DNA from 4 places in the Streptomyces sp. NBC_00523 genome. Region 4 is predicted to be linked to each of the others. Evidence: riboswitches for the same ligand, from Rfam matches in the RefSeq annotation. Region 4 holds a riboswitch; each other region holds the start of a gene.
The links. A riboswitch is a leader RNA that binds a small molecule or an ion and turns the genes downstream of it on or off. The one in region 4 is predicted to bind cyclic di-AMP.

Region 1 (4,203 bases), 3.7 Mb from region 4:
CGGCGCACCGAGCGCACCTCGGTGGCCCGGCGCTCACCGGCCCGCTCCGCGTAGGTGGCGCGACGCAGGTACTGGTCCGGGTCGGAGGAGAGCGCCAGCTGCACGGAGGGGTCGATCCCGCCGGACCGGTACTGCGCGGCGGCGTACGCGCCGAGCACGTCGCGGGCGGTGTTGAGGCGGGCGGTCCTGCGGGCGGCCTCGTCGCGCAGGGCGTCGACCGACTTGGCGGCGGCGGTCGCCTCGGACTTCGCGCCGTTGTACTTCTCGGTGGCGACCTCCGCCTCCCGGTACAGCCGGTCCACCTGGGCCTTGACCTGCTTCGCGGTGGGTGCGGGGTCCGCGTGCGCGGCTCCCGGCAGCACGGCGGCCGTTGCGGCTCCGGCGACGGCGAGGGTCGCCGCGGTGCGGGCCGCGGAGGCGGTGGTGAGGCGCTGCCTGGGTTTGCGATGCGCTGCCACGGGGGCGGGCGTCCTTCCGTGCGACGGCCCGACGGGGTATACCGGCGGGCTTCTCCGGTGGCCGGCGAGGACGGTCCCTGTTCCACGGCCACCGGGAAGGGACGCTAATCCGAGGTCACGGGAAGGTGTCGTTATGACGGTTATTGCCCGCTCTTGGCGTGGCATTGTCGCAGAATGACCGCACATGAAGCCTGAGTGACCGGGAAAAGGGCCACAGAATCAGGCAAAAAGTGCATTCATCATTCAAGCGGCCCGTAGGCCCCACCCTGCCCGGAGCCGTCCGGAGAGAGGGTTCTAGGGTGCGGAACCATGCGCGTACTCATCGATTTCGTCGTCGCCCTGCACATCATCGGCATCGCCGCCCTGCTCGGCGGCTTCCTCGGCCAGATGAAGGCGATGAAGGCCGGCACCGCCCGGTTCGTCCCCGGCATGCTGCACGGCGCGCTGACCATGCTCGTCACCGGCGTCGCCCTCGTCGGCCTGGACCAGGCCGACGACCACCCCGTGAACAACGTCAAGATCGGCGTCAAGCTGCTGTTCCTGGTCGTGATCCTGGGGCTCGTCTACGTCAAGCGGGACGAGGAGAAGGTCGAGAAGGGGGTCTTCGCGGCGGTCGGCGCGCTGACCCTGGCGAACATCTTCATCGCCACGCTCTGGACCTGAGCGGCGGACGCGCCCCGCAAGAGGGGGCCGGCCCGTGCGGACCGGCCCTCTTCCCCGGTCAGGCGGGGCGCACACTCCCGTAGATCGGCATGTAGTAGATCGACTCCTCGCGCACGTTCGCCCCGGGCTTCGGCGCGTGGATCATCATCCCGTCGCCCTTGTAGATCCCGACGTGGCTGATGTCGTCGTAGAAGAACACCAGGTCACCCGGCTGCAGATCCGCCGTGGCGACCCGCGTCCCGACGTTCACCTGGTCCCAGGTGGTGCGCGGGATGTCGACGCCCGCCGCCTTCCAGGCCGCCTGCGTCAGCCCCGAGCAGTCGTACGAGGCGGGGCCGGTCGCCCCCCAGACGTACGGCTTGCCGATCTGGGCGCGGGCGAACGCGAGGACCTTCTCCGCCTTCGTGGAGGCGCTGCTGTCGGAGCCCGTACCGGAGCCGGAGCCGGAGCCCGTCTCCGTACCGCTGCTGCCGCCCGCCTCCTTGGCCTTCTGCTCGGCCTCCTTCTTGGCGGCGGCCTGCTTCTTCGCCAGCTCCGCGGCCTTCCGCTTGGCCTCCGCCTCCTTCTTCCGCTCCAGCTCCGCCAGGCGCGCCTTCTCCTCGGCGGTCAGCTTCGACAGCAGCGTCCGGGCCTCGGTCAGCTTCGTCTGGACGTCCTGCTTGCTGGTGCGCAGCGAGGCCTGCGACTCGGTCAGCGTCTCCAGGCTCTCCACGGCCTCGGCCCGCTGCTTGGACACCTTCGCCTGCTGCGTGCGGAAGTTCGCGACCGCCTGCTGCTGGCGCTCGGCCATGCGGTCCATGAGGTGGGTCTGGTCGAAGAACGACTGCGGGTCGTCGGCCAGGAAGAAGGTCGCGGTCGGCGCGAGGCCGCCGTTGCGGTACTGGGCGGCGGCGTAGTTCCCCAGCGTCCTGCGGGCGTCGTTCACCTTCTCTGTGCGCTTGGCCACGTCGTCCAGGAGCGCGTCGACCTTGGACTTCTGCTGGTCCGTGGCCTCCTTGGCCTGGTTGTACTTCTGGGTCGCGTTGCCGGCCTGCCGGTAGAGGTCGTCGACCTTCTTCTGGACTTCCTCGATGCTCGGCTTCGGCGCGGGCGCGGCCATCGCGCTCTGCGAGGACAGCAGGGTCACCGATGCCAGCGCGGCCGAGGTCAGCCCGACCGCGGGGACGGTGGAACGCACCCGGGGGCGCGGTTTGCGATGCGACGCCAAGGCCGGCATCTCCTTCCGTGGACCGCCTACCGGGTTAGCTGTCGGGTTCGGGCGGAACGGAAGGCTGCCCTACGGTCCGGTGGGGAAGGACCGATTCACCCCGGTGCTGCGTGTGGGTCCCCGGTTCCGGGCGGGCCCGGATTCGGCGTGGCGGCACGCTCGGCGTAGGTCGCCTCTGGGGGTACGGGCCGTCCGAACGTGCACGCTAGCCAACTGACGGGGCCGCTGTGAAGGTTGGTGTGCGATATGCCCGATACATTTCCGTGACCTTTTCGGAGCGGGGCCGGGTGTCAGTGGAGAGCTTTAGACTCGGACAGCGATGAGCAGCCTCTTTGACGACAGTTTCCTGGCCGGCCTCCAGCAGGAGGAGGACGCGGCCCCGCCGCCCCCCGAGGACCCCGCACCCGAAGCGGTGCCGGAGGACCTGTTCGCGGGCGTGTTCGACGGGCCCCCGCCGCCCCGTGACGCGTACTACCGCGACGGCGCACACCGCCCCGTCATCGACCCCGAGGCGCTGCTCGACGGGCTGAACACCGAGCAGCGCGCCGCCGTCGTGCACTCCGGGTCGCCCCTGCTCATCGTCGCCGGCGCCGGTTCCGGCAAGACCAGGGTGCTCACCCACCGCATCGCCCACCTGCTGGCCGAGCGGGGCGTCCACCCCGGCCAGATCCTGGCGATCACCTTCACCAACAAGGCCGCCGGCGAGATGAAGGAGCGCGTCGAGCAGCTGGTCGGGCCCCGGGCCAACGCCATGTGGGTCATGACCTTCCACAGCGCCTGCGTCCGCATCCTGCGCCGCGAGTCCAAGAAGCTGGGCTTCACGTCCTCGTTCTCGATCTACGACGCGGCCGACTCCAAGCGGCTCATGGCCCTGGTCTGCCGCGATCTGGAGCTGGACCCGAAGCGCTACCCGCCGAAGTCCTTCACCGCCAAGGTCTCCAACCTCAAGAACGAGCTCATCGACGAGGAGACCTTCGCCGGGCAGGCCGCCGACGGCTTCGAGAAGACCCTGGCCCAGGCGTACGCGATGTACCAGGCCCGGCTGCGCGAGGCCAACGCGCTGGACTTCGACGACATCATCATGACGACGGTCCACCTGCTCCAGGCCTTCCCCGACGTCGCCGAGCACTACCGCCGCCGCTTCCGGCACGTCCTGGTGGACGAGTACCAGGACACCAACCACGCCCAGTACACGCTGGTGCGCGAGCTGGTCGGCCCGGCCGGTCCGGAGAACGCGCCCGCCGAGCTGTGTGTCGTGGGTGACGCCGACCAGTCGATCTACGCCTTCCGGGGCGCGACCATCCGCAACATCCTCCAGTTCGAGGAGGACTACCCGGACGCGACGACGATCCTCCTGGAGCAGAACTACCGCTCCACCCAGACGATCCTGTCCGCCGCCAACGCGGTCATCGAGCGCAACGAGAGCCGCCGCCCCAAGAACCTCTGGACCAACGCGGGCACCGGCGCCCGCATCACGGGCTACGTCGCGGACACCGAGCACGACGAGGCGCAGTTCGTCGCCGAGGAGATCGACCGCCTCACGGACGCGGGCGACGCGAAGGCCGGCGACGTCGCCGTCTTCTACCGGACGAACGCGCAGTCCCGTGTCTTCGAGGAGATCTTCATCCGCGTCGGCCTGCCCTACAAGGTCGTCGGCGGCGTCCGCTTCTACGAGCGCAAGGAGGTCCGGGACGTCCTGGCCTACCTGCGGGTCCTCGCCAACCCCGAGGACACCGTCCCGCTCCGCCGCATCCTCAACGTGCCCAAGCGCGGCATCGGCGAGCGCGCCGAGGCCATGATCGACGCGCTCTCGCTGCGCGAGAAGATCACCTTCCCGCAGGCGCTGCGCCGCGTGGACGAGGCGTACGGCATGGC
Region 2 (4,203 bases), 2.1 Mb from region 4:
CGTGATCTCTACTGCATCGACTTGTGACTCACGTTCGAGTTTCGCTAGGTTCACCGTTCGACTCACCAGTCGCTTGTCAGTCACACGGAAGGCATCTCCCATGGGCTCCGCGAACGGCAGACACCGCCGCCCTCGTCAGGCACCCGCCATCGTGGTCGCCGCAGGCGTCACCGGCTCGGCCATCGCCATCCCGCTGCTCGGCGCGGCAAGCGCACACGCCGCGGACACCGCGACCTGGGACCGGGTGGCCGACTGCGAGAGCGGCGGCATGTGGAGCGCCGACCTCGGCAACGGCTCCTACGGCGGTCTCCAGTTCACGCCGGAGCTGTGGAAGGCGTACGGCGGTGAGTCGTACGCCGAGCGCGCCGACCTCGCCAGCCGCTCGCAGCAGATTGCGGTGGCCGAGCGGGTCCTGGCCGCCAAGGGCCCCAAGGCGTGGCCGAGCTGCGCGGTGATCTCCGGGCTCACCAAGGCCGCGGGCAAGGCGGACGTGGACCCGGGCGACAAGGGCGAGGAGGACCCCGCCCGGGGCGCCGACTCGGGCCTCGACGCCGGTCTCGGCACCGACCCGGTGGACGACGCCTCCTCGGGCTCGTCGGCCACCGCCTCGGACGAGGCGTCCGACGCGGCCACCACGGGCAAGGAGGCCGGCAAGAGCTCCGGCAAGCACGCGGGCAGGAGCGCCGAGGAGAAGGCGGACGCCTCCGCCTCCCCGTCGGGCGACGCTTCGGCCGACCCGTCCGCCGACCCCTCCGGCACCCCGTCCGCCTCGGACGACCCGTCCACCACGCCCTCGGGCGACCCCTCCGCGGACCCCTCGGCCGGCGCGACGGACGACGCGCGGGCGAAGGGCGGCAAGCACCGGGGCGCCCCGGCCGCCGACGACGCCACCGGGACGGCCGACGGGCGCGACACGGGCCGCCACGCCTCGCGGGGCGACGGCGACGCGCGCGACAGTGCCACGGGGCCGGCTGGCGGCACGTACACCGTGCGGCCGGGCGACAACCTCTGGGCGATCGCCGACGCGCAGGACCTGCCCGGCGGCTGGCCCGAGCTGTACGAGGCGAACAGGGCCGAGGTGGGCTCCGACCCGGACCTCATCCTGCCCGGCCAGAACCTCGATCTGGGCCTGGGTGACCTGGCCCCGGACCAGGTCGCCGAGAGCGCCGGATGAGCCGTTAGAGCCCCCTGCGCTTTGGGTGGTTTAAGAGGCCCATGTCCCACTTTTGACCGAGTGAGACATGGGTCTCTTTGCGTGAACTCACGCCCCTTGTCCGGGAGGTCCCGCCGCATCCGTTCCGACCTGCACAAATGAGGGTTCATCGGATGCTCTTACGGGATGATTATCCGGTATGTCCTTCTTTGAATATGACCGGTGGGTGTGATTACGGTCAGAACCGCTCGCACCGCGGGCCCCGTCGACCGTCACGCCGAATCCTGCCGTCGGTCGGAGGGAACAGACGCGAAAGCGCCGTAGGCAGGAGCGGGGGACCCAGGTAGGCGCTGGGCCCGGTCGTCGGGAGACGGGCGGGGCCGGCTAGGGGTGAAGTCGCGCCAGGAGCGCGGCCGGGCAACTCACTTGGCCCGAACCCGACAGCTCACCTCGCAGGCGTCGGTGAGGAGAAGACTCGATGCTGCTCAACCGCAAGGGCAACAAGCACCGCCGCCCCTCCAAGGCCGTCCGTGTCGCGACGCTCGCCGGTGTCGCCGGTGCCGCCGTCGCCGTGCCGCTGATGGGCGCGACCAACGCCTCCGCCGCCTCCGTCGCCACGTGGGACGCCGTCGCCCAGTGCGAGTCCGGCGGCAACTGGTCGATCAACACCGGCAACGGCTACTACGGCGGCCTGCAGTTCTCCCAGTCCAGCTGGGCCGCCGCCGGCGGTACGCAGTACGCGCCCCGCGCCGACCTGGCCACCAAGGCCCAGCAGATCGCCACCGCCGAGAAGCTCCTCGACCTGCAGGGCCCGGGCGCCTGGTCCTGCGCCGGTGCCGGCAACCTGACCAACGACGGTGTCGACCCGGGCGTCGACACCGGCTCCGGTGCCGCGAAGCAGGAGGCCCCCAAGCAGGAGGCCGCCCCGAAGAAGGCCGAGCGCACGGAGGCCCCGGCCACCAACCGCTCCGACCGCTCGGACGCCCCGAAGGCCGCGAAGAAGACGGTCACCACCCCCACCGGCAAGAAGGTCGCCAAGGGTGACGGCGAGTACAAGGTCGTCTCCGGTGACACGCTGAGCAAGATCGCCGCCGAGCACCACGTCAAGGGCGGCTGGGAGCGGCTGTTCAAGCTGAACAAGGACATCGTCCAGGACGCCGACCTGATCTACCCGGGTCAGCAGCTCCACCTGACGAAGTAACGAAGCAACCGCGATCCCTCCTCGCTGATCGCTCAGGCCGCCCCGGCCCGGCACGCACTCTCCCCCCGTGTGTTGCCGGGCCGGGGCACGCCGCATTGAGGCCGCCGGGCACCCGTGAGCGTTCAACTGTTGTAGTTACCAGTCAGTAGTTATCCGGCCTTTCGCTCCGGTATGCCCGCCCTTGGGTCCTTTTTCGTCCCAGGGGACGGGCGGTCGGCCGACGCCGACGGCCGGGCCGGTTAGGCTCTTGTCGCAAGGCCAAAGTGACCCTGCACAATCAGCGTCATATCCCAGAAGGAGATGCCTCGTGCCGTCCATCGACGTCGTCGTAGCCCGGGAAATCCTCGACTCCCGGGGCAACCCCACGGTCGAGGTCGAGGTCGGCCTCGACGACGGCAGCACCGGTCGTGCTGCTGTTCCGTCCGGCGCCTCCACCGGCGCGTTCGAGGCCATTGAGCTTCGCGACGGCGACCCCAACCGCTACCAGGGCAAGGGCGTCGAGAAGGCCGTCCTCGCCGTGATCGAGCAGATCGGCCCGGAGCTCGTCGGCTACGACGCCACCGAGCAGCGCCTCATCGACCAGGCGATGTTCGACCTGGACGCCACGGAGAACAAGGGCTCGCTCGGCGCCAACGCCATCCTCGGCGTCTCCCTCGCCGTCGCCCACGCCGCCTCCGAGGCCAGCGACCTCCCGCTGTTCCGCTACCTCGGCGGCCCGAACGCGCACCTGCTGCCCGTTCCGATGATGAACATCCTGAACGGCGGCTCGCACGCCGACTCCAACGTGGACATCCAGGAGTTCATGATCGCGCCGATCGGCGCCGAGTCGTTCTCCGAGGCCCTGCGCTGGGGCGCCGAGGTCTACCACACGCTGAAGAAGGTCCTGAAGACCAAGGGCCTGTCCACCGGCCTCGGCGACGAGGGCGGCTTCGCGCCGAACCTGGAGTCCAACCGCGCCGCCCTCGACCTCATCATCGAGGCCATCAAGGAGGCCGGTTACGCCCCGGGCAAGGACATCGCGCTCGCGCTCGACGTCGCCGCGTCCGAGTTCTACAAGGACGGCTCGTACGAGTTCGAGGGCAAGTCCCGCTCGGCCGCCGAGATGACCGAGTACTACGAGGAGCTCGTCTCCGCGTACCCGCTGGTCTCCATCGAGGACCCGCTGTACGAGGACGACTGGGCGGGCTGGAAGGTCATCACCGACAAGCTGGGCGCCAAGGTCCAGATCGTCGGCGACGACCTCTTCGTCACCAACCCGGAGCGCCTGGCCCGCGGCATCGAGGAGGGCTCCGCCAACGCCCTGCTCGTCAAGGTCAACCAGATCGGTTCGCTGACCGAGACCCTGGACGCCGTCGAGCTGGCCCAGCGCAACGGCTTCAAGTGCATGATGTCGCACCGCTCCGGCGAGACCGAGGACGTCACCATCGCCGACCTCGCCGTCGCCGTGAACTGCGGTCAGATCAAGACCGGCGCCCCGGCCCGCTCGGACCGCGTCGCCAAGTACAACCAGCTGCTGCGCATCGAGGAGATCCTCGACGACGCCGCGGTGTACGCGGGCCGCTCGGCGTTCCCGCGCTTCAAGGGCTGACGCCCCTCGCGGGTACCCCCCGCCTCCGTCCGTCCCCGCGCCCGGTCACGTACCGTGTGCGGGGACGGACGTCGTAATGGGGAGGCGGGAACATGGCCGTGAAGGACAGGGACCGGTTCTCCACCGCGACCCGGCTGCGGCTGCTCGGTGAGCAGACCGCCGCCCGCGTCTACCGGTCCCAGAACCGGCGCCAGGCCCGCCGCTCCCGGCTCACCGGCCGGGCCGCCTTCCTGGCCCTGGTCGTCTGCTCCCTGGTCGTCG
Region 3 (4,203 bases), 4.8 Mb from region 4:
AGGGCACCGACAAGCAGAGCGCCGAGGAGTTCGCCGCCGAGCTGGAGCGGTGCGGCGCCACCTTCGACGCCCACGCCGACCACCCGGGCGTCCGGGTCTCCCTGGAGGTCCCGGCCTCCCGCCTGGCCAAGGCACTCGGCCTGGTCGCCGAGGCGCTGCGGGCGCCGGCCTTCGCCGACAGCGAGATCGAGCGGCTGGTGAGCAACCGGCTGGACGAGATCCCGCACGAGCAGGCCAACCCGGCCCGCCGCGCGGCCAAGCAGCTCTCCAAGGAGCTCTTCCCGGCCACGGCCCGCATGTCGCGCCCGCGCCTGGGCACCGAGGAGACCATCGAGCGGATCGACGCCGCGGCCGTGCGCGCCTTCTACGACGCGCACATCCGCCCGTCCACCGCGACCGCCGTGGTCGTCGGCGACCTCACCGGCATCGACCTGGACGCGCTGCTCGCCGAGACCCTCGGCGACTGGTCGGGGAACACCGCCGAGCCCCGCCCCGTCCCGCCGATCACGGCCGACGACACCGGCCGGGTGATCATCGTGGACCGCCCCGGCGCGGTGCAGACCCAGCTGTTGATCGGCCGCATCGGCGCCGACCGCCACGACAGCGTGTGGCCCGCCCAGGTGCTCGGCACCTACTGCCTGGGCGGCACGCTGACCTCCCGGCTCGACCGGGTGCTGCGCGAGGAGAAGGGCTACACCTACGGCGTGCGGGCCTTCGCCCAGGTGCTCCGCTCCGGCGCAGCCGACTCCGTCTCGGGTGCGACGGGCGCCTCGATGCTCGCCATCAGCGGTTCCGTGGACACCGAGTCCACCGGACCGGCGCTGGACGACCTGTGGAAGGTCCTGCGGACGCTGGCCGCCGAGGGCCTGACGGACGCCGAGCGCGAGACGGCCGTGCAGAACCTCGTGGGCGTCGCGCCCCTGAAGTTCGAGACGGCGGCCTCCGTCGCGAGCACCCTCGCCGACCAGGTCGAACAGCACCTCCCGGACGACTACCAGGCGACGCTGTACGCCCGTCTCGCCGAGACCGGCACCGTCGAGGCGACCGCGGCTGTGGTCAGCGCCTTCCCGGTGGACCGGCTGGTCACGGTCCTGGTCGGGGACGCCTCGCGCATCGAGGAGCCGGTCAGGGCACTCGGCATCGGAGAGGTGTCGGTCGTCACCGGCTGATCCGCAGCTCGGCCCGCTCGACGGGCAACGGGGAGGGTTCGGCGCGCGGTCGCGCCGAACCCTCCCCGCATGCGCGGCCCCTTTTGTCCCTTCCGTGCCTTTTGTGCATAAAGAGATTAGTTCGCCCTGTGGGATGGGCTACAAAACCCCGTGTCCGTTTGGTGGCCTGAAGTCCGTCCGCTTAGCGTCGGGTCCGCTGTCCGCCACTCGTACGCGCATCCGTGATGTACCGGGCAGCCATCGCCGAGTCCCCGTCAGGCGCGAGCCTGGGGAGCCGGGGACCCACCGTCCCTGGGGTGAATCGGATGCCCGCGCTCCGTCCGGAGCGAGGCGTCCGTAGGAGACCTTCCTGCTCCGAACCCGTCAGCTAACCCGGTAGGCGAGAAGGAAGGAAAGGACCAGCCACCCCATGGCGTTCACCCGTGCCACCGGGAAGCACCGTGCCCCGAGCCGCCTGACGCGCGTCGGCGCCAAGGCCGTCGGCGTCGCGACGCTCGCCGCCGGCGGTGTCATCGGCTCCCTGGCCTCCCCGGCCCTCGCCGCCGACACCGGGACGGCCCCCGCCGCCACCGAGACCGGCCTCTCCCAGCTCCTCGCCATCGAGAACACCCTCGCCGACCGCATCGACGCCCAGGCCACGGCGCAGCAGCACCAGGCCGAGGCCGCCGAGAAGAAGGCGGCGGCCAAGGCGAAGGAAGCGGCCAAGAAGAAGGCCGAGGCCGCGAAGAAGAAGGCCGCCGAGAAGGCCGCCAAGGCCAAGGAAGCGGCCAAGGCGAAGGCCAAGGCCGCCCGCGAGGCGTCCGCCCGCGCCGGCCGCTCCACCGCACGCACCGCGCTGGGCTCGTCCTACCAGCTGCCCGTCGCCGGCTCCTACGTGACCACCGGCTACAAGTCCAGCGGCTCGCTCTGGTCCTCCGGCAGCCACTCCGGCATCGACTTCCACGCCGCGTCCGGCAGCTCCGTCGTCGCCGTCGGCGCCGGCACGGTCGTGGAGGCCGGCTGGGGCGGGGCGTACGGCAACAACATCGTGCTCCGGATGGCGGACGGCACGTACACCCAGTACGGCCACCTCTCCTCGATCGGCGTCTCCGTGGGCCAGAGCGTGGCGGCCGGTCAGCAGATCGGGCTCTCCGGCTCGACCGGCAACTCCACCGGTCCGCACCTCCACTTCGAGGCCCGCACCACGCCCTCCTACGGCTCCGACATGGACCCGGTCGCCTATCTGCGCGCCCACGGCGTCAGCGTCTGACCGGTCACCGGCTCCACACCGAAGGCCCCGGCATCCCGCCGGGGCCTTCGCCGTTCCCACGCCTCCCCGCGCACCTTCCGCCACCCGGCCGCGACCAAAAGATATTCATGAATTCCCGCCCGGCATCGGAAATGCGAGCGCATTGCAATAGAGTCACGCCAGAGGTGTCGATCGGCCGCTGTTCGCGGGGATTGAGGCGGAGGTTCGGACATGCGTGTTCCGGCGCATTCGGTATGCACGGCAATCCGTGACGACATCGTCTCCGGTGTCTTCGAACGCGGCAGCCGGCTCACCGAGGAGGTGCTCGCACGGCGTTACGGGGTTTCCCGCGTCCCGGTACGGGAAGCGCTGCGCACCCTGGAGTCGGAGGGCTTCGTCGTGACCCGGAGACACGCCGGAGCCTGCGTCGCCGAGCCCACGGAGCAGGAGGCCGCCGACCTCCTGGAGGTCCGCATGCTGCTGGAACCGCTGAGCGCGGCCCGCGCGGCCCAGCGCCGGACGGACGCCCACCTCAAGGTGTTGCGCGGCCTGGTCAGGCTCGGCCAGGAGCGGGCCCGCCGGGGTGAGGGCGAGGATCTGCGCTCCCTGGCCGGCTGGTTCCACGAGACGCTGGCCCAGGCGTCCGGCAGCCCCGGCCTCATCGCCCTGCTCACCCAGCTCCGCCACAAGATCGCCTGGATGTACGCGGTCGAGCAGCCGGCCCGCCCGGCCGAAGCCTGGGCCGAGCACGGGGCCCTCGTGGACGCCGTGGCGCGCGGGGACGCGGAGCGGGCGCGGGCCCTGGCCGTGCAGCTCGCCGAACGCCACGGCGCCGCGCACCGGCTCCGCCGCGCCGCCCGCCCCGCCACCGTGCCCCGGGCCGGCCGTGTGAGGGCTTCGCAACGTGCCGTAAACACCGCGAGTGGCCGGAATTAACAAAGGGCGCGTACAAATAAAGAAAGGCGCGTGTAAAAAAAGCGGAAAAGGCGCGGCCCGCCCAACCGCCCGCTTATTCGGTCCGCGTCGTATGGCTGCGGCCCGCGCACGCAAAAGCCGCGGCGCCCCATGCAGGGGGCCGCGGCTTTCCCGTGAGAATTCCGGCGGTGTCGGCCGCTCGGGCTCAGACGGTCTCCGGAAGCTCCTCGAGACCCTCGGCGACCAGCTTCGCCAGGCGGTCCAGGGCGGCCTCGGCGTTGTCCGCGTCGGACGCGAGCACGATCTCCTCGCCGCCCTGGGCGCCGAGACCGAGCACCGCGAGCATGGAGGCCGCGTTCACCGGGTTGCCGTCCGCCTTGGCGATGGTGACGGGGACGCCGGAGGCCGTGGCGGCACGGACGAAGATGGAAGCGGGGCGGGCGTGCAGGCCCTCGGCCCAACCGACGTTTACGCGGCGCTCAGCCATGGTTCTGCCCTTCAAGAATCAACGGTTGTCTAGACCAGTGTCTCATGTGGTGCGCGATGCTCCGGGCAGACCCGCGGGCCCTCCCGCGCGCCGCGCCCGCGGTCGTCCGGAGACCTCAGAGTGCCCCGGCCCCGGCACCCCCGCGACCCGTGCGACAGCCGTAGGCTTTCCTCATGCAGCCCTCTCCGGAGCAGAGTCCGCATCACGCCTACCCCGATCACTGGGAGGCGGACGTGGTGCTCCGCGACGGCGGCACCGCGCGGATCAGGCCGATCACCACGGATGACGCCGAGCGCCTGGTCAGCTTCTACGAGCAGGTTTCCGACGAGTCGAAGTACTACCGCTTCTTCGCGCCCTACCCCCGGCTCTCCGCCAAGGACGTCCACCGCTTCACCCATCACGAC
Region 4 (4,203 bases):
TCGCTGCCCCAGCGGTCGCCCTCTTCGGAGACCCCGGGGACGCCCGGGGAGTCCTGCGTCCACCAGACGGGCTCGGTGCCGGGCCCGGCGGCGCCGACGACCGGGCCGTCACCGGCGCTGCCGTAGTAGACGCCGACCACGCCGCCGTCCGGGGAGCCCCCGCTGGTGGCGTCTGGGCGGCGCGGCGTCCCCGTGACGAGGTCGTCGTAGCCGTCGTTGTTGATGTCACCGGAGGCGACGGCGGGGCCGCCGCGCAGGGAGCGCTCGAAGCGGAGCCCCTGGACCTGGCCGGAGAAGTAGGCGGACCAGCCCTCTCCGTGGTTCGGGCCGGCGGCCGTCCCGGAGACGACGAGGTCGGCGAGGCCGTTGCCGTCGTAGTCGCCCGTGGTCAGCGACTTCGGGTCGATCTCGTGTCCGGGTTCGGCCGGGATCACGTTCTCGCGCTGGGCGGGGGCGAGGGGCGCGGCGTCGGCGTCCTTCTTCAGCAGGGCGGGTTCGTAGCGGAAGAGCATGAGGTCGAACAGGTCGGTCACGGCCAGCTCGTCGCCGGGGACGTCGGGGCTGAAGTGGGCGGCCGCGAGGGCGCTGCCGAATCGCGCCCAGGCGGTGGGCTCGCCGGCCTGGAGCCAGTCGCTGTCCGTGCCGGTGAGGCCCTGCGGGGACCCCCAGAGCACGACGGCGCCGCCCGCGTCCGCCAAGGGCTCGATGTCCTCGCCCGGGACGCCGATGATCGCGTCGTCGTAGCCGTCGCCGTTCAGGTCGCCGGTGGCCACGGACTGGCCGAAGGCGTCGCCCGCCTCGGCGGCGCCGCGCACCCCGGCGGTGTTCTGGCTGAAGACGGCGGACGGGCTGGTGCCGAGGCCGCTGCGGGAGCCGTACTGGACGGTGACGAAGCCGGCGCCGGGCTTGCTGTCGATCGTGGCGCCCGAGGCGCCGATGAGCACGTCCTCGTAGCCGTCGCCGTTGAAGTCGGTGTTGCGGTCCTTCGCCTGGACGGCGCCGGGCGCGGACGGACCGGCGTAGGCGGAGGGCGCGGCGATGGCCGCGCCCGTCAGCAGGAGGATCGAGGCCGCGAGAACGGCGGCCGAACGGTACGTACGCACAGGTGGCTCCTTGGATCAAGGATGGCCGGGCGACTCCGGGGGGTGCCGGGAAGAGCCCGCTGTCTTCCCGGACGCCGTGTTCGACACCGCTTGTGCCACAAGGGTTGTACGGCTTTTCCGCGACAAGAGCGTGACGGCATGCGAAAGGGGCGGGAAGAAGCGCTTCCGCTTCTTCCCGCCCCTGTTCACGGCCCTGCCCCGAGCGCGGGGCCGGTTTCGGTCAGTACGCGCCGAAGACGTTGTCCATCGAGCCGTACGTGGCGGCGGCGTAGTTGCACGCGGCCGTGATGTTGGCGACCGGGTCGTAGATGTCCGTCGACGTACCGGGCACGTGGTAGGCGTCGAAGGTGGGCTGGATCACCTGGAGCAGGCCCTTGGAGGGGGTGCCGTTGACGGCGTTGATGTCCCAGTTGTTGATCGCCATCGGGTTGCCCGAGGACTCCCGCATGATGTTGCGGTAGATGCCGTCGTAGCTGCCGGGGATGCCCTGCTGCCCCATGATGGCGAGGGATTCCTTGATCCAGCCGTCGAGGTCGTCGGTGTACGCGACGGCCGCCTGGGTCTCGGCGGGCTTCTCGGCGGCGACCGGGACGGCGGTGCGCTCGGAACGGTCGGCGCGGTCGGCGCTCTCGGTCCGGGGGGCCGTGTCGCCGTTCTTCTCGGCGCTCTCCGCCTTGAATGCGCTCTTCTCGGCGGCCTTCGGGGCAGCGGCCTCGGACTTGGCGCCGATGGTGAGCTTCAGGCCCGGGTGAATGAGGTCGGGGTTGCCGCCGACCGCACCGCGGTTGTCCTTGTAGAGCCGCTCCCAGCCACCGCTGAGGGAATGGCCCTGGGCGATCTTGTAAAGCGAATCGCCGGACACCACGGAATAGGTGGTGGGCGCGGCCTTGCGCGCGGCAATTTCCTTGCCGGCGACGGAAGTCGGGGCCGCGGCCTTTTCGGCGACGACGGTCTTGGCGGGGGCGGCGGAAGCCGATCCGGCCGTGATCAGGGGGAGTGCGAGAACGGCTCCGCCCGCGCTGACGGCGATGAAACCGCGGGTCAGGGACGCGGACTTGGCACGACGGTGCTTACCCGGGATGGGCATGGGGTATTTCCTCTCCGTCGCCTACGAGGTGAGCTGTCGGGTTCGGACTGGAGATGTCCGGTCGCGCATGGCGACTTCACCCCTAGCCGCTCCGGATTCCGGACCGGCGGCAAACCTGGGTCCCCCGCTCCTGCCGTACGTGAGTGGTCGGGTTCCCGGACGGCGGCAGGATTCGGCGTTCCATCCGGATTGATGACGGGACCGTAAGCGAGAAACGACGGCCGGAACAAGCCCGGAATTGCTGATCACAATTGTTTTGCAAGATCAATCAAAGGAAATGCTCATGATCGCCCGCGCCGGGGGAAGTCAAATTTCTTGGCACGACTGGGAACCGGGAGATCGGATTGCGCGTCAGAAACGGCCGACGTGACGCTGCCCACTGAAGCCGGAATGGGGGCGTTCGCCCGTTTTGGTCGCATCTGACCGCATCAAAACCACTCCGAACGCCCGCAATTGGCATTTTGCTCATACACGAGCAAAAGGGACACAGGGTGGCTCGCGACCGGGCGGAATCACCGGTTCCGGCCCTCCGTTCGCGTGATCACTCTATGGTTAGGCTTACCTAAGTGTTGCCGCCCCTGTTCACCGTCCTAGGGCCTGTCGTCAAACTGCCGTCGCCCGCCAACGCCGCCGGCATCCCCCGTACGACCATGGCGGCGTACGCCGCGTCCAAGGCCGCCTCCGTCATGTTCACCAAGTGCCTCGGCCTGGAACCGGCCCCCCTGGGCGTCCGCTGCAACACCGTCTCGCCCGGCTCCACGCTCACCGACATGCAGCGCGGGATGTGGCCGGCCGGTGAGGCGCACGACGACGGGCCCGCCGCGCAGCGCGTCATCGCCGGGGACCTGGCGAGCTACCGCACGGGCATCCCGCTGGGCCGGATCGCCGAGCCGTCCGACATCGCCGAGGCGGTCGCCTTCCTCGTGTCCGACCGGGCCCGCCACATCACCCTGCACGACCTGTACGTCGACGGCGGCGCCACCCTGCGCGCCTGACCCGTCCGCCCGGCGCCCCCGCAAGCGGCTCCTCCCCCTGGAGACCTGAAACGATGACTGCCTCTCCGTACGACGACGCCCCGGCCTGGCCCGCAGAGTTCGCCGCCCGCTACCGCGCGGCCGGCCACTGGCGTGGCGAGACCTTCACGAGCATGCTGCGCGAACGGGCCGAGGCCCACGGCGACCGCGTCGCGCTGGTCGACCCCGCGCCCGAGCGCCGCGCCTGGGCGTACCGGGAGCTGGACGAGCGCGCGGCCCGGCTGGCGGCCGGCTTCCGGGCACGCGGGATAGCCAAGGGCGACCGGGTCGTCGTCCAGCTGCCCAACATCGCCGAGTTCGCCGAGGTCGTCTTCGCCCTCCTCCGGATCGGCGCGCTCCCCGTCTACGCGCTGCCCGCCCACCGCGAGACGGAGATCCCGGGCGAGCACACCGCCCTGTCCGACGTGCCGTGCGACGCGTCCGGGGAGCCCGAGGACGGGCCCGAGCCGCACGACCTGGCCTTCCTCCAGCTGTCCGGCGGCACCACGGGGGTGCCCAAGCTCATCCCCCGTACGCACGACGACTACATCTACTCGCTGCGCGGCTCCAACGAGATCTGCGGCGTCGGCGCGGACACCCGCTTCCTCGTGATCCTGGCCGCCGCGCACAACTTCCCGATGAGCTCGCCCGGCTGGCTCGGCACGCTGTACGCGGGCGGCACCGTCGTCCTGTGCCCGCGCCCCGACCCGGCCACGGCGTTCCCGGTCATCGAACGGGAGCGCGTCACCATGACCGGCATGGTGCCGCCGCTCGCCCTGGTGTGGACGGACGCGGCCGCTTCGGCGGAGCAGGACCTGTCGAGCTTCGAACTGGTCCTCGTCGGCGGCGCCAAATACAGCGAGACGGCCGCCCGGCGCCTCGAACCGGCGCTCGGCTGCCGGCTGATGCAGGTCTTCGGCATGGCCGAGGGCCTCGTCAACTACACCCGGCTGGACGACGACCACGAGACCGTCGTCTCCACCCAGGGCCGGCCGATCTC

Region 1: linked by a shared signal. The riboswitch ahead of OHS17_RS20700 (C40 family peptidase) and the one ahead of OHS17_RS03905 (transglycosylase SLT domain-containing protein) in region 4 are both predicted to bind cyclic di-AMP.
Region 2: linked by a shared signal. The riboswitch ahead of OHS17_RS13115 (LysM peptidoglycan-binding domain-containing protein) and the one ahead of OHS17_RS03905 (transglycosylase SLT domain-containing protein) in region 4 are both predicted to bind cyclic di-AMP.
Region 3: linked by a shared signal. The riboswitch ahead of OHS17_RS25585 (M23 family metallopeptidase) and the one ahead of OHS17_RS03905 (transglycosylase SLT domain-containing protein) in region 4 are both predicted to bind cyclic di-AMP.

The regions. Positions count from the first base shown of each region.
Region 1 covers NZ_CP107836.1:4,515,557-4,519,759, forward strand. The annotation lists gene OHS17_RS20690 (C40 family peptidase) at 1-458, opposite strand, end outside; gene OHS17_RS20695 (hypothetical protein) at 768-1,121, shown strand; gene OHS17_RS20700 (C40 family peptidase) at 1,180-2,337, opposite strand; cyclic di-AMP (ydaO/yuaA leader) riboswitch at 2,336-2,486, opposite strand; gene pcrA (DNA helicase PcrA) at 2,648-4,203, shown strand, end outside.
Region 2 covers NZ_CP107836.1:2,929,317-2,933,519, reverse strand. The annotation lists gene OHS17_RS13120 (transglycosylase family protein) at 101-1,174, shown strand; cyclic di-AMP (ydaO/yuaA leader) riboswitch at 1,460-1,627, shown strand; gene OHS17_RS13115 (LysM peptidoglycan-binding domain-containing protein) at 1,632-2,354, shown strand; gene eno (phosphopyruvate hydratase) at 2,662-3,942, shown strand; gene OHS17_RS13105 (FtsB family cell division protein) at 4,035-4,203, shown strand, end outside.
Region 3 covers NZ_CP107836.1:5,624,702-5,628,904, forward strand. The annotation lists gene OHS17_RS25580 (M16 family metallopeptidase) at 1-1,169, shown strand, start outside; cyclic di-AMP (ydaO/yuaA leader) riboswitch at 1,401-1,565, shown strand; gene OHS17_RS25585 (M23 family metallopeptidase) at 1,579-2,418, shown strand; gene OHS17_RS25590 (GntR family transcriptional regulator) at 2,629-3,333, shown strand; gene OHS17_RS25595 (HPr family phosphocarrier protein) at 3,518-3,799, opposite strand; gene OHS17_RS25600 (bifunctional acetate--CoA ligase family protein/GNAT family N-acetyltransferase) at 3,973-4,203, shown strand, end outside.
Region 4 covers NZ_CP107836.1:847,737-851,939, forward strand. The annotation lists gene OHS17_RS03900 (FG-GAP repeat protein) at 1-1,103, opposite strand, end outside; gene OHS17_RS03905 (transglycosylase SLT domain-containing protein) at 1,324-2,190, opposite strand; cyclic di-AMP (ydaO/yuaA leader) riboswitch at 2,194-2,378, opposite strand; partial or broken gene OHS17_RS03910 (SDR family oxidoreductase) at 2,814-3,185, shown strand; gene OHS17_RS03915 ((2,3-dihydroxybenzoyl)adenylate synthase) at 3,239-4,203, shown strand, end outside.